Regions from separate parts of the Paenibacillus sp. GCM10027628 genome, predicted to be linked through region 1. Evidence: riboswitches for the same ligand, from Rfam matches in the RefSeq annotation. Region 1 holds a riboswitch; each other region holds the start of a gene.
The links. Region 1 has a riboswitch for cyclic di-GMP ahead of ACFQZT_RS22440 (GspE/PulE family protein). Riboswitches for the same ligand answer to the same signal wherever they lie in the genome.

Region 2: another riboswitch for cyclic di-GMP. It lies ahead of ACFQZT_RS32115 (pyridoxal phosphate-dependent decarboxylase family protein); the one in region 1 lies ahead of ACFQZT_RS22440 (GspE/PulE family protein).
Region 3: another riboswitch for cyclic di-GMP. It lies ahead of ACFQZT_RS09050 (hypothetical protein); the one in region 1 lies ahead of ACFQZT_RS22440 (GspE/PulE family protein).
Region 4: another riboswitch for cyclic di-GMP. It lies ahead of ACFQZT_RS08135 (putative bifunctional diguanylate cyclase/phosphodiesterase); the one in region 1 lies ahead of ACFQZT_RS22440 (GspE/PulE family protein).

What each region holds. Positions count from the first base shown of each region.
Region 1 is NZ_JBHTHA010000035.1:12,398-16,111, reverse strand. It holds gene ACFQZT_RS22450 (hypothetical protein) at 1-466, shown strand, start outside; gene ACFQZT_RS22445 (hypothetical protein) at 463-1,626, shown strand; cyclic di-GMP riboswitch class I at 1,836-1,931, shown strand; gene ACFQZT_RS22440 (GspE/PulE family protein) at 1,978-3,630, shown strand; gene ACFQZT_RS22435 (response regulator) at 3,647-3,714, shown strand, end outside.
Region 2 is NZ_JBHTHA010000052.1:168,679-172,392, forward strand. It holds gene ACFQZT_RS32115 (pyridoxal phosphate-dependent decarboxylase family protein) at 1-1,641, opposite strand, end outside; cyclic di-GMP riboswitch class I at 1,730-1,815, opposite strand; gene ACFQZT_RS32120 (VanW family protein) at 2,037-2,969, opposite strand; gene ACFQZT_RS32125 (sugar phosphate isomerase/epimerase family protein) at 3,113-3,714, opposite strand, start outside.
Region 3 is NZ_JBHTHA010000005.1:198,939-202,652, reverse strand. It holds gene ACFQZT_RS09060 (MFS transporter) at 1-433, opposite strand, end outside; gene asd (archaetidylserine decarboxylase) at 462-1,250, opposite strand; gene ACFQZT_RS09050 (hypothetical protein) at 1,453-1,695, opposite strand; cyclic di-GMP riboswitch class I at 1,883-1,979, opposite strand; gene nagZ (beta-N-acetylhexosaminidase) at 2,296-3,564, shown strand; gene ACFQZT_RS09040 (YheC/YheD family endospore coat-associated protein) at 3,638-3,714, opposite strand, start outside.
Region 4 is NZ_JBHTHA010000004.1:74,812-78,525, forward strand. It holds gene ACFQZT_RS08130 (BMP family lipoprotein) at 1-282, opposite strand, end outside; gene ACFQZT_RS08135 (putative bifunctional diguanylate cyclase/phosphodiesterase) at 534-2,081, opposite strand; cyclic di-GMP riboswitch class I at 2,214-2,301, opposite strand; gene ilvA (threonine ammonia-lyase IlvA) at 2,373-3,629, opposite strand.

The sequences.
Region 1 (3,714 bases):
GATAGTAACGGGCTTGCTGTTAAACTTTTCGGCAGACGTGTTTACGGATTATAAACAACCCCTAACCAAGTATCCGGTCGAAGAGATGAACTACATTCTACAAAAGAATAATTCCGGCGGCAGGCCAAAAGTACTATCCGATTACGGCACTTCCGGATATGTGATGTTCAGGGGCGGGGACGTTCTCGCAGATGGCCGATTTGATCCGTTTATTCTGGAAGCAACTAAAGGCGTTCACGAGTGGACAGCGTTCGAACGTTCCGTAAATGGCTTTCGGTCCGGATATTTAATGGATGTCATTCAGTCGGACCGGCCTGACTTTCTGATTCTCCAGACTCCGGATTCGAAAAAAAACGTCCATTCCTTATCGGCAGTTGAGCTTGATGAAGTGAAACAGCAATTAGGCAAGCCTGATTTTACAGGAAGCTTCGGCCAGGTATGGGATTTATGGAGATTTTATAAATGAAAGCTCTCCAAACCATTTTTTTGCTTTTTGTCGTAAGCCGCTTGATCATGTTCGGTTTCTTGTCGATCGGCCAACCCGATCAGATTCATTATGCCGATAACCAGCTGCAAGTGGATAATCCTGTTTTAGACCGCTTTATACTCTACGATTCCTATAATTATGCGCAGATCGCTACGGAAGGATATACAGAGGACCGATTAACCGCCTTTTTTCCGCTTTTTCCACTTATTGTCCGAGGATTTACCGCTGTTACCGGGATGGATGTTTATTGGGCCGGCTTTGTTCTATCCAACTTCTTTTTTGTATGCTCCTTGTGGCTGCTGTATCAACTTATGACAAAGAAAGGGCTTAGTGAGAGAGTAAAGATTCTGACACTCTCTGTGCTCGTTTGCTTTCCATCCTCTTATTTTTTCAGTGCCTTCTATACGGAAAGTTTCTTTCTGTTTCTGGCATTGCTCGCTTTCCGATTCTGGGGAAATAAAAAAAGAGAAGCCGCCTACTTCATCGGAGGACTGGCCGCCCTCACCAGAATCGTTGGAGTATGGATTCCTCTGGCTTTTTTTGCGGAAAGATGGATCAGACGGAAATTGGACGTTAAGGACTTTATCTGGGCGGCCTTGAGCAGTTTGATGTTTGCCGTCTATCCGGTTTATCTTTGGCTGACTAAAGGAGAGCCTTTGTTGTTTTTAAAAGTAATGGCTCCTGATTACGGACGTTATTCAGCTATTCCCTTTTCTCCTATTTATCAGGATATTGTAACTTCAATTCAAACAGGCAGGATTGAACCTATTATCATATTTCATATGCTATTGTTTTTGATCTTTATCAGCTATATGATTTCAACAATTCGGCAGCATAACGTTGTACCTTGGTCCGAGGTTATTTACACGTTCGGTTTAGTGCTGATGCCGCTATCTTCGACTTTGAACCGGGCAGTTCAGATCTCATCCCATGGATTTATGCGATATTTTTTAGCCATCTTCCCCCTTTTTATTTTCCTTGGGAAACATGTAGACCAAGTTTTGATACGCGCAGATAAGAATTCTGGTCATGCTCAATTCATCGTTTGGAAATCGGTTATCTATTTTGCTCTGTTCATTTGGGTATCCGTCTCTCTTTATGTTTGGTTAGTTTTGCGGTTTAAAGGGTTTGTTGCGTAATACGAAATGAATTTCTATTTCAAGCCCCTACTCTTGACCTACTCCGCTAGATGTATTACGACATATTTTTACACGGACACAACCGTAAATACCTAGGAAACAGGCAGTGCAAAATGATTAATTTGCGCTATCCCAAACTTGTGGCCGATTCTGTAGAATCGTAGTATATGAAGTTAACTTTTGTCTAAAATCGTCAATGAAGCCAATGGAACGAACAACGGCAAACCCGTTCGAAAGTCGGGGACGCAAAGCCACGGGTCTACACCATCTCGATCAAGCGATGGTACGATAGCCGGGTTGCTCAAAGCCAGTTGGCTTTTTGCTGTTCCAGGATGGCGAAAGGAGGTCCTTATGCGCGCTGGTGAACTTCTGGTCATGAATGGTCTGATAACGGAAGAGCAGCTCGGGCAAGCGCTCAAGGCACAGGCCCATACAACGAAAAAAATCGGGGAAATTTTAATCGAGCACGGGTTCATTAACGAACGGCAGCTGGTTGAAGTGTTGGAGTTTCAGTTGGGTATACCGGCCGTGAATTTAACGGATATCCACTACGATCTGGATGCCGTTAAGCTTGTCGATGAATCGATTGCTCGAAAGTACGGTCTGATCCCCATCGAGTGTAAAAACGGAAAACTTAAAATCGCCATGGCTGACCCGCTAAATGAAGGGGCGATTCAAGAAATTCAAATCCAAACCGGAATGATCGTTCAGCCATTTCTAGCTGCCCGCACTGAGGTAGAGGAAGGGATTATCCGGCAATACGGGCTGGCGGAAACGGTTCAAGTGCTGACCGTAATCCTAGGTTCAGCGATGGAGCAGAAGGCTGGCAGCATTCACCTCGATCCGCAGGAACAGGGGCTCATTGTGAAGTACCGGATCGGGGCCGAGCTGAAGACGCAGAGGACCATTCCTTCCGCCATGCGGGAGGCGCTGATCAACCGGATTAAGTACCAAGCCGGGTTAGATCCCGCCCAGCGTAGGCTGCCGCAGGAAGGCCATTTGGAAAGCAACATCCGCGGTGTTGCCGTGGAATGCCGCGTTTCCACTATGCCGACTATAAATGGTGAAAGTATTGTCATCCGGATCATGGACCCCTCGGCGAAACGGTTGAAGTTGACGGATCTTGCCCTCAGGGAAGACCATGCACAGCAGTTCGAACGTGTGCTTCGTCGTCCGGGCGGCGGGCTTGTCCTTATATCCGGGCCGTGCGGTAGCGGGAAAACGACTACGTTGTATGCGGCGTTGCATCATCTGATTAGGGAAGAACAGCGGATTGTGACTATAGAAGATCCCATGGAGCGTAGAATCTTGGGCACGACGCAGGTGGAGGTCAACGAACGGATCGGATTGACATTTGCCTCCGCATTACGGTCGGTGCTGCAGCAGGACCCGAATATCTTAATGATCGGAGACATCCGGGACGCGGAAACGGCCGAGATCGCTGTGCGTGCGGCGCTGTGCGGACGATTGGTGCTCGGGGCCGTACATGGCAGCCATGCGCTTCAAACGATCGACCGGCTGCGGGGCTGGGGCATTGACACGTACCGGTTGGCGTCATCTTTATCCTGCATCGTTTCCCAACGATTGGTACCGCGGATTTGCCACCAATGCCGCCAATCCGTAGCGGCTACCGATGAGGAAATTCGGCTATTTGAAGCCCATAGCTTGCTTGAAGATAATGACTCGAAGCAGTCCAAGGGGAATTTCCGTATGTTCGCGAAGGCGAAAATCGATGGGAAAATAACGGTGACCCGGGGTGCCGGATGCCGGTTATGCGACCAAACAGGGTTACAAGATTTTATTGCCATTCATGAGGTATTGGAAGTGAACGAGCCCCTGCGTCAGTTACTGCTCCAAACCCCATCGATGTCCGAGCTGGAACAGCATTTGGAAAAAACCGGCTTTAAACCGATGCTTTATGATGGTTTGTGCAAAGCGCGAGAAGGGTTGACCATTGCTGAAGACATTGTTAAAGCAGTGAACGGAATCGGCATTTCGACATAAAGGAGAGGAAATCGCTATGGCGCTCAAGGTTCTTATTGTGGATGACACGCAGTTCATGCGTAAAATGTTAGCCGATTGCCTGAA
Region 2 (3,714 bases), on a different contig from region 1:
ATGCTTTTCGTAGACTTGCGCTACGGTTTCTTTCAAATATTGAACAATTTCAGGCACGTGCTTGGTCTCTGTATAAGGAGAAATAATAAAAATCTTAGACGCGTATAAAGGAACCAAGCCGCCGTCTTTCGTCTGAACCATGAGATGCTTCTTGGTGTCGCCGAAGAAGATACGATCGCGATGATCCCCAAGCATTTCAAACAGTCGTTCGTTAAATTTGTTGCTCCGTTCGATTTCCAGACGGGTACACATGCCCTTCATTTCCGCCTGGAAGCCAGGACTGCCCTCCGGATATATACGAAATAAAGTGATGATGCCAGGGTTGTCACCATTGACGATTTCGGCTTGTGGGATTTCCCATTTCAACGCTTCCCTGAAAGCGAGATTAACCTCAACGAATTGCGCCAGCAATCGCTGATACCCTTGAATGCCGAAGGCAAGCAAAGCACCATAAATACTAATAGAACTCGCCATGCGCGAACACTCCAACGTATATCCGGTATGGTATTGCCCATATCCGCGGTGTCCGACATAAGGCGTTTCATCCGGATGCAAATCGACGAGCGTTAAATCGGCGGCATCCTTAAGCAGAAATAAGCTTGTCACATAAGGAGTTTGACCTAACTTTTGGAAATCGAAGCAAAGGGAATCGGCCAGTTTCAAATGTATCATCTTGCGTTGGATGGACTTTAGCGCTTGAACAACATCCGACTTAAACTCAAGTGGATTTGCAGTGAAGTCATAGTCGTTAAAGAAAGCGAAAAAACCGCCTAAAGCAGAATCTGCATGAATATGAGGTCTGGATAAGCCATGATGAGCGGCTACCTGCTCGGCCATAGCGTAAATTTGCCCTACATCGTCAATACCCATTGCGTCTGTCGTTCCGGTAGTAGCAACGATATAAATCGGAATTCCGCCGTTTGCAATAACTTCTTTCATTTTGTTGCGCAGATCGTCCACATCCATGGAACTGTCTGCATGCGTACGGACCCTTATCAATCTATCACTGCCTATGCCTGAAGCTTCCATAGATTTATATAAACTATAATGCGCGGCATCGGAACAAAAAGCGTACAAATTGTTGGGAACGCCTTTTTGCAACGCGTCCGGAACAAATTTGGCAATCGCAATCCGCAGACCGGAGAATACGGCTCCTTGTCCGCCCCAAGTCGTATAACCGCCGCTTTTCAGCGAATCGTACCCGATTAATTTGGACATCATGCTGATAACCCTTACTTCCGCTTCGGCTCCAGCGGGGCCATACACATCCCATAAATTATTGCCATTCACCATAAAAGCTGCAATCATGCCCATAATCCCAGGGATGCTTGCCATCGGCAAAATATTCGTTAGAAAATATTTAGAATGATAAGGATGATCATGCAGCAATTTCAATAACTCGGAATTGACATCCTCTAATGGAACGCTGCCGTTTGGAATCGCACTATTTCGAATGAGGTCATTGTAAAAATTTCCACTTCGATTTTTATGACCCTTGAGATTCACGCCATCCGGGTTTTTGAGCTCATCTACGCCCCTAACGATTTGTTCAATGAGCTGTAAAAACATTTGACGCGTTTGTTGATTTCCATCCTCACTGGGAAACAATTGCTGTACATTCGTCAGTCTCTTCTCTCTCATATTTTTCTCTCCTATCGATTGAGTTCGTCGTATGTAAACATCACAAAAAGGCGAACATGGATGTTAGCCCATATTTCGCCAATTGCTGAAGTGCAACTGGCTGACATATCCTTGTAGGATGTAGTCCCTCTAGCTTTGCGTCCCCATTTTTCAATAGGTTTGCCATTATTAACTTGTCAGTGAATATTTTTCAACGACAGTAATCGACATACAAAACTTTACAATTTCATACACAAGAATAGAGTATAGTACAGTCGTATGAATAAAACAACACATTTTTCCAATATTGTTTGTTAAGTTTTAATGCAGTCATGATATGACTTTTTTAACAAAAGACGAATGAAACCCCTTCCACATGGATAATAGAAGGGGTTTTGTCCTTATATGCGTGATCGTTAAGGAACCGGAACTCCCACGTCCGTACCGGCTTGAATCTCCTCAGGCAGCGCTTCAGAGGCGCTGGGTACATGCCGCGGCTTGAAATTTACGACATCGGAGGAGGAGATCGTAATGTACACCCTGCCCGGTGAGGCTTGAGCCCTAATCAAAATAGGTTGATTGTAATTGTTGGTGAAGCTGAAATCCGGTCCGCCCCAATTCACGGTAGCATCCCGCCCAGGTGGAACGTACGGTACGGACCTGCTATGCGAATATCGTTCCACGATTTTCAGACCGGCACGGTCTACCGCGTTGAAAAGAGTCGACGAAATCTGACAAATTCCGCCGCCTATGCCTTCGGAAAATTCGCCTCTGACAATGACTTTGGCTAGTTTATAGCCTTTTGCCGGTGTTCGAACGCCTACCACACGATTAAAGGAGAATGTTTCCCCGGGATAAATCACGACATTGTTAATCGCATTCGCAGCCAGCTTCATATTATGATAGCGATTATTGTTATTCGAATTAAAGTAAGTGACGTAATATCCGATCGACTGTACGCGTATTGTTGCAAGCAACTCACTGTCCACTTTGGGATAGATGGCTGACACAGGAGCTGTCATTTTCTTGGATTGTTGATTATAAAAAGTATCGTAGAACTCCTTTCGGAAGGCTTGACGATTCAGTTTTGCACCTGAAACTTCCTTCACGATGGCTCCACTTTCATTAATGGTGGCGTTTACGGGCGCCCGGAATATCTTTTTTTCGACGTCCTTGACTAGCACGTCTAATTTCTCCTCGTCAACCAGAGGCACATCGATAAATGGAAGCGAATAATCCGTGCGGTTCACATTCTTGATGCATTGTCCGTTCCGGTCGATGCATAGATCATCTTGCAAGTGATTCGGCTGAAGTAATAAAAATAGTCCAGCAATCCAACCATAACCCATAAACAAGCACATCTCTCCTATTCTTATCCAGGCTTGTACTAAATCCTAAATGGTAGTATATCCAATCTTTGTAATTTCCACTAAAAAAGACAACTCAAAGAGCCCCTTCTACGATGAGAAAGGGCTCTTGATCTAAGTAGGCGCTATATGATGATTTCCCTCCATAACGCTCGGGCGCGATCTGCGAAAAGCAGCGATTGCGACCATCGGTCGCTGCATTCATGCTGCCGGTTCGCATATTCATCCGTTGTGATCGCATAAGGTGCAGGGCCTAACTCGCATACAAAAGAGAACACGTCACCCGGTTTGGCGGCACTCCGCCAGTTACGCATGCCGCTTTGCCACCAGTGTTCAAAGTGGGGCATCATCGGATGTTCCCCTCTTTCTCCGACGTTCACCTGAACTTGCTCGCCATTGGACACTCTTGCATGAATACTGGCCGTGCGGGTGAGCAGGGTTTGCAGTAAGTTCTCGGCTTCCGGTCTAACGGTATGCATCTCGCCAGCGACGACATAATGGGAGAAATCAATCGTCAGCCGCAGATCGTCCAACCGGTTGATATATTGAACGGTTCGCAGCAGATCTTGGGTGATCGTACCCCGATGTGTCTCGATGAACACCGGGATTCCTGCATGTTGGGATACGCTGAGCAGCTCAAGAAGCAGCGCTTCCGCCGGTTGATCGGTCAGAAATGGCGTTAACACCTGGGCGTTAATGAAGGAGACAGGTCCGTAATTTTTTACGT
Region 3 (3,714 bases), on a different contig from region 1:
CGGCCATGTGGGACACGCGCGAACCTTCGGGATGGAAAGCCGCCGAGCCCAGCCCCACGAAACATACCGACAACAGGACAACCCAGTACGATGGCGCAAAGGCGAGAAGCAGCATCCCGATTAACGTGGATGCCATCCCGATCGGCAGCATGTAAGGGGACGGTTTGCGGTCGGTGTAAAGCCCAACGACCGGCTGCATAATGGAAGCGGTAAAATTGATCGCGAATTGTACCCACCCCACTTGGGTGTAACTTAGACCCATTTCGCTTTTTAAAATGGGAAAAATCGCGGGAATAACGGATTGGATAGAATCATTAAGCAAATGTACGAGACTAATGGCAAAAAGGATGCGGTACACAGTAGGTTTGATATCTCCGGTTCCCTGCAAGCCATGCGAGCTTGGTTTTGGAGACGTCGTTGTTGTTGTAGCCATGGAACTCTCCCTCCGGGAGCCCGGTCTGTTATTTCTCTATGAAACTGCCGAGTTCTTCTCCCATTTTGACTTTAGAGCCTAGTTGCAAATCTTTGCGCGATTCAAACATTTCATCTTCAAACAGCAGGACGACAGTCGAACCAAACTCAAAATAAGCCAGTTCTTGTCCGCGTTCCAGATGATTCGGCAGCGGCTCCACATATTGAATGCTGCTGACATTGAGCGCCCCGACTTTCACCACAGCAACCTCGCCGGTACCGTGCTGCATGAACGTAATCAGCCTTTCGTTGCGGCTCAGAACTCTGCGCATATGTCGCAGACCGAACTCGTTTACGGGATACACTTTACCCGGCACGTGTTCTTTCTCAAGGATGTCGCCTGTGATCGGAGAGTGAATGCGGTGGTAATCGGTAGGGCTCAAATACAGAACGAAGTAAAAACCGTTCTTATAGTTGACCGTACGCGGCGAACGATTCAGCAATTCATCGATCGTATAGTCCTGGCCTTTGACATTCAGAATCAACCCGTCCTTAATGTCTCCAATGCCTGTAATCATGGCGTCAACGGGACTAACGACGCGAGTCGCATCCTCATGAATCGGACGTAAACCGGGTTTTAATCTACGTGTGAAAAAATCGTTCAAGGACATATAGTCCTTGATATGCTTCTCAGCATCCTCAATCCGGATGCCATAGGTTTGGGCAAAGCGCGGAATAAAAAGACGGCTGGCCTTGGATTTGGCGAAAGCTCCTGTCAACTGCGACACCCACTTGCGTGATGACAGCTCGGTCAGCAATCGAAAAAACGGTTTGGACATAAGTAAGTAACTCCTGTTCATTCAGTCAAGGTAGGAGAGACGATGAGCATATGAGCAAATGGACCAAAGCTCAAAAATCTCTATAAATAGTTCTTCGCTTATCTTGCCATAGATAGGTAAAAGAATCAATTGCCATATGGGGCAAGGGAGGGCAGCGATACATAGAAAAAAACAGCCTAGCGGCTGTTTTCATGTCATTCTCCTAGTCCAGCTTATATTCCCCGCAAGTATGGCAGGTAGCAAAGTTGACGGAAATGGGGATTTGGGATCCTGCATATTTGATGCATTGGATTGGCGTTCTCAAAGCAGGCTCGGCAATGCTTGTACAGTACTTGCAGTTTGCGATTTGCTCCAATGCGGCAATCAAGGGCAGCGAATATTGCGCATCAGCATGCTTGTGAAGCGGTCGATCATCTGCGAATGGCCTCGGTACAGGATTTCTCATAGACAGACCTCTTTTCGTGATAGGAATGTAGAACCGATTTCAAGGTAATTTCCCTAAGGTGACGAAAATCTTCGAAGCCAAGTCCGGTGATTACATGGAGAGCCCGTCTTGCATGAAAAATGAGCTGCGAGCATTTGCCTAATCTCCAAAAAAAGCCGCCCTAAGCAGGCGGCTTGGCTCGTCCGATTAGGGTAACCCGGCTATCGTAGCGAATGTATTGGACATGCGCTTTAGACCCGTGGCTTTGCGTACCCGACTTTCGTACGGGGCTGCCTTTTTCCAAATGTAAACGCTTTATTCTTGTGAACTATCATAGCATACCAAATCGTCATATGTCATTAGGAATGAAAAGTATTTCCAGTCACGAAAGCGTCAATGCTAGAGCTGAACTCCTGATGCAGGTTGTCCAAACGAAAAACAGGAAGGAGGTGACACGGAAATGTCCATACTCATTGTGGTGCTGGCATACATCCTACCGCCTTTTTACATGGAGATAGCTCAGGAGCGGTTAGGCAAATTGCTGCTTGCAACTTAGTGAATGCGCAGAACGTTTAGAGCAAGAAGACTTGGCATCCAAACTTTAATGAAGAAGGTGAAGACATGCGTCCGTTCATTAACAGGTACTTAACCTGGAGCATCCTATGCGGCGCGATGATGGTTCTTTTAACGGGATGCCTCCATCGTTCCGGAGGTAATTTGACGTCCATACAGCCATCGCTGACGCCAACACCTGCACCTACAGTGACTGCTTCGCCTGCACCATCGCCAAGTATCGTTCCAACGAAGCTGCAGCAAATGACGATCGAAGAGAAAATCGGTCAGTTAATTTTTGCAGGAATCGATGGGTATGCGATGAGCCAGCATTCGCGTGAGCTTATTGAGAACTACCACGTCGGCGGTCTCATTTTATATAAAACCAATGTGAAGGCGACGAGTCAGCTTGTGGAGCTGGTGAATGCGTTAAAGGGAGCGAATGCGGGGAACAAGCTGCCGCTCTGGCTAGGTGCAGATGAAGAAGGAGGCAAGGTGACGAGGCTTCCCGATGAAATTGTCAAGACGCCCGCCAACCAAGTGATCGGCAAGACGAATAGCAAAGACTTTGCCTATGGCGTCGGCAGCCTGCTCGGGCAAGAATTGAATGATTATGGTCTGAATGTCGATTTTGCTCCCGTGCTTGATGTGAACAGCAACCCGAAGAACCCGGTGATTGGCGATCGTTCCTTCGGCGCGAATGCGGCTATTGTGAGCTCCATGGGGGTTCAGACAATGAAGGGGATTCAGGCGCAGCAGGTGCTGCCTGTTGTGAAACATTTTCCCGGACATGGGGATACGTCAGTGGATTCGCACGCCCAGCTTCCGATTGTTCAGAACGATCTGGCCAGACTGCGTAAATTGGAATTGGTGCCCTTCGCGGAATCTTTCAAGCAGGGCGCGGATGCGGTGATGGTCGCTCATATTCTGCTGCCCAAGGTGGATGCGCAGAATCCGTCTTCCATGTCAAAGAAGATCATGACGGATTTGCTTCGTCAGGAGATGGGTTTTCAGGGCGTTATCATCACGGACGATATGACGATGGGTGCTATCCTAAAAAATAACGAGATTGGTGAAGCGGCTGTAACATCTATACTGGCCGGGGCTAATGTCGTGATGGTCGGCCATGATTATGACAAAGTCGTCACTGTATTTGACGCTCTCCGCAAAGCGGTGCAAGAGAAACGCATACCCATGGAGACGATCGATCAAAGTGTCGTTCGCGTGATGCAGTTGAAACAAAAATATCAAGTAAAGGACGAGGCCGTCCGGACGCCTGATATTGAAAAGCTGAATACAGCGGTACAGCGGCTGCTGTCCACCTATCTGCACAAATAAAAGCCTTTGCTTCCCCGGTTATTTAACCTAGGGGGAGTGAAGGCTTTTTAGCTGGCGAGGGTACTCTTCTATCTCACTCATGGTGCTGGTTGCCACCGTCTAATAAATATTTGGCATAAGCGATCGGATTATAATACGTAGATTTCCATT
Region 4 (3,714 bases), on a different contig from region 1:
TTTCACATTAACGCCCGTTTGTTTCTCAAGGGCTTTCAAACCTTCCCAAGCGCTTTGGTTAAAGGATTTATCGTTTACACCACCGATATCCGTAACCATACCGATTTTGAAATCTTTGCCGCTGTTATTGCTAGGAGCTGTCGATGCTGCAGCAGTTGCTGCCGCGGTAGCTCCTGGAGTTGCTGATGCTGCAGGCTTAGTTTCGTCTTTCTTCGCGCAACCTGTGAGCGCCATTGCCGTAACCGTTACAGCCATAAGAGCTGTAGAAAGCACTTTCTTCATTGTTTTTACCCCCATCATATTAATTTTACCTTTACCATGGAGTTCCACATTGTAGTATGACCACGATAAACGAAATTATGTAAGACCTTGCATGTACAATTGTAACATTAAAAGGCCTAGGAGAAAAGTAGGTTCCCCTAGGAATATCATAATTCGTGACGTCATACAAGCCGGCATATTTCGTTTGTCATTCTCAACAATATAGGTTCCAAGCACCAAGTATTTATTATACTACCTGTGGTCAATAAAATCTACGTGGCCACTTGGACGACATTTTCTTTCATTAGCTTTAGGAACTCCGTAGGATGTAAAGGTCCGCCGAACAGTTCCCCTTGTACTTCCGTGCACTGCAAATGCTGCAAATGCTCCAATTGCGCTTTCGTTTCAACACCTTTGGCGATCAGATTCAGCCCCAAACGATGGGCCATTCGAATAATGGCCGCAGCTAACGCCTGATTCTCGTCATCGTCGGGAAGATCCCTCACCAACGCGCTATCGAGCTTCACGCTGTCCATCGGCATTCCCTCCATACCGGAACGCGTAAACAATCCGATGCACAAATCGTCCATTGCAACGCGGACTCCCAGTGCTTTTAATTGCCTTAGCTTCTCCCCCGCCTCTTGAACGCTGGAAGTAGAAATACTTTCTGTCAGATCGATTTCAACACGTTTTGGGTCCATACCCGTTTCTTTCAAAATGGCATCCAGCTTATCGATAAGAAACGGATCTTCGAATTGAACAGAAGTGATGCCGACTGTCAATCGGAGCGGCGGATAGCCGGAATCCTGCCAGCTTCTCACCTGCATGCAGGCGTTGCGCAGCATCCAATGGCCTATAGGGATCATAAGGCCGGTTTCGTCAGCGATCTTTCTCCAATTCAGACCGTATACAGATTGAGGCCCCCCCTTGCTCCAAGAAAGTACGGCCTCCACGCCTTTTAGTTCTCTTGTTGCCAATTCATATTGAGGCTGATACCGCAATTCAAAATGTTCATGCTGCAGCGATAACCGCAGCTCTTTTTCCAAATATGCTTTGCCTGCCAGCATTGCATCGATATCTGAGGCGTAGAATTGGAAGTGATTGTGCCCCCGCTCCTTTGCCGCGTACATCGCTTCATCCGCCCGTTCCATGAGCTGCTCCGGCGTATCGCCGTCCATCGGATATAAGGCAATCCCCATACTCGCTGTCACCGATACAGGCGTACCCTCGAGAATAAAAGGCTCCTCCAACTCCGCTTGAATGCGGGCCGCTACAACTCTAACATCTTCGGGCTTCGCCATATATTCCAGCAAAATGGTGAATTCGTCCCCGCCTTGCCGAAACACCGTGTCAGCTCCCCGTAAGCAGCTTACCAAGCGCTGGCCCGCCTGCCGGATCAATTGATCGCCGCAAGCATGACCCAGAGTATCGTTCACGCCTTTGAAGCGGTCCATATCCAGGAACATCACCGCCACCAGCTGCTCGCGACGCTTTGCTTGCAGCAGTGCGCGTTCCAGACGATCCTGGAACAGCCGACGGTTCGGCAAGCCGGTCAAGGCGTCATGGTAGGCCATATGTGTCATTTCATTCATTTGCTCTTCAACCTGCTGCTTTGTTTTCAATAACAAACGCACGCGAAAAGCAATGAGCAAGCAAATGACGACTTGAACCGTTAGCGCGATCAGCACACGAGGTTGAAATGAAAATGAAGCGGCTGCAAGCAGATTAACCGTCAACAAACAGACGCTAAATAAGCCGATATATGCCCAAACATATACTTTCATATGCTGCGCCCATTTTGAAGACTTTATGCCCTTCATGCTTGGATCCTCCTAAATTTAGTAAAACTTTCTCGTAAGCATTGGCTGCGTTTTCAACAAGCCAAAATAAAAAGCTATTCCGAAGCGGAATAGCCGTTAGGTGTACTAGCTGCATAGGTAGAATTGTGACCTCTCGGCAGCCCAGCCATCATAGTTGCAAAGCAACGTTAGATCTGAGGCTTTGCGCCCTTATCTTTCGACAAGTTTGCCTTTTGAGAAATATGGATATGGAAATTTTTGTAGCTCATTTACTATAGCATATTCATAGGTGGTTGGCTAATAGATTCTAGTTTAAATCAACAAATTAAATAGCTTCGGATCCTTATTAATTTCGATGTAACCATAATCTTTTCGAGAGAGACGTTCGATCAGCCCGTCGTAGTCGTCCTTGTTTTTGAGCTCGATTCCGACCAGTGCCGGAGCGTCGTCCCGGTTATTTTTCTTCGTGTACTCGAATCGGGTGATATCGTCGGTCGGCCCCAACACTTCCTCGAGAAATTCACGCAAAGCCCCTGCCCGCTGAGGGAAATTGAGGATAAAATAGTGCTTCAACCCTTCATAGATAAGCGATCTCTCTTTGATCACCTGCATCCGCTCGATATCGTTGTTGCCGCCGCTAATGATGCAGACCACATTCTTGCCGCGTATTTGCTCCCGATAGGCATCCAGCGCCGCAACCGGCAAAGCGCCTGCAGGCTCGATGACGATGGCATTGTTGTTATACAGTTCAAGAATCGTGGTGCACTCCTTGCCGGAAGGAATGACTACAATATCCTCAAGCGCGTCTTTGCAAATGTCAAAAGTGAGCTGGCCCACTTGCTTCACAGCCGCACCGTCGACGAACTTGTCGATCGTGGACAATGTTACAACATGTCCCTGGCGAAGCGATTCGGACATGCTGTCGGCCCCCTCGGGCTCAGCGCCAACGATTCGCGTTTGCGGGGAAACGCTCTTTACAAACGTAGATACACCCGCTACCAGACCGCCGCCGCCAATCGTCGCGAAGATATAGTCCGGGCTCTCGGGCATTTGATTCATAATCTCAAGCCCTACGGTGCCTTGGCCGGCAATCGTGCGAACATCGTCAAACGGATGAATGAACACTTTGTTTTCCTTTTCGCAATAAGCTTTGGCTTGCGCCGAGGAGTCGTCGAACGTATCACCTGTCAGGATCACCTCGACAAACGAGCCTCCGAACAGCTTCACCTGGGATATTTTTTGACGGGGCGTCGTGGTCGGCATAAAAATTTTGCCCTCGATACCGAGCTGCTTACAGGAGTAAGCCACACCCTGCGCGTGATTCCCCGCGCTTGCGCAAACAACGCCCGCCTCGCGCTCTTCCGGAGATAAGCTTTGAATCACATTGTAAGCTCCGCGAATTTTAAAAGACCGTACGACCTGCATATCTTCACGTTTGAGATAAACGTTGCATTCATATAAATTGGACAGAAGCTCATTACGCTGCAAAGGCGATGGCTCGATCACACGGCTAAGCACGTGATTCGCTTTGATGATATCTTCCAAGCCTACTCTCGTGGACACACTCATACACTCTGACTCCTTTTCCTAGCTACGCTAATACCAAGTTTTAAAGAATATTGTAGCATATCTGAGGCTTTAGAGCGCAGTGGAA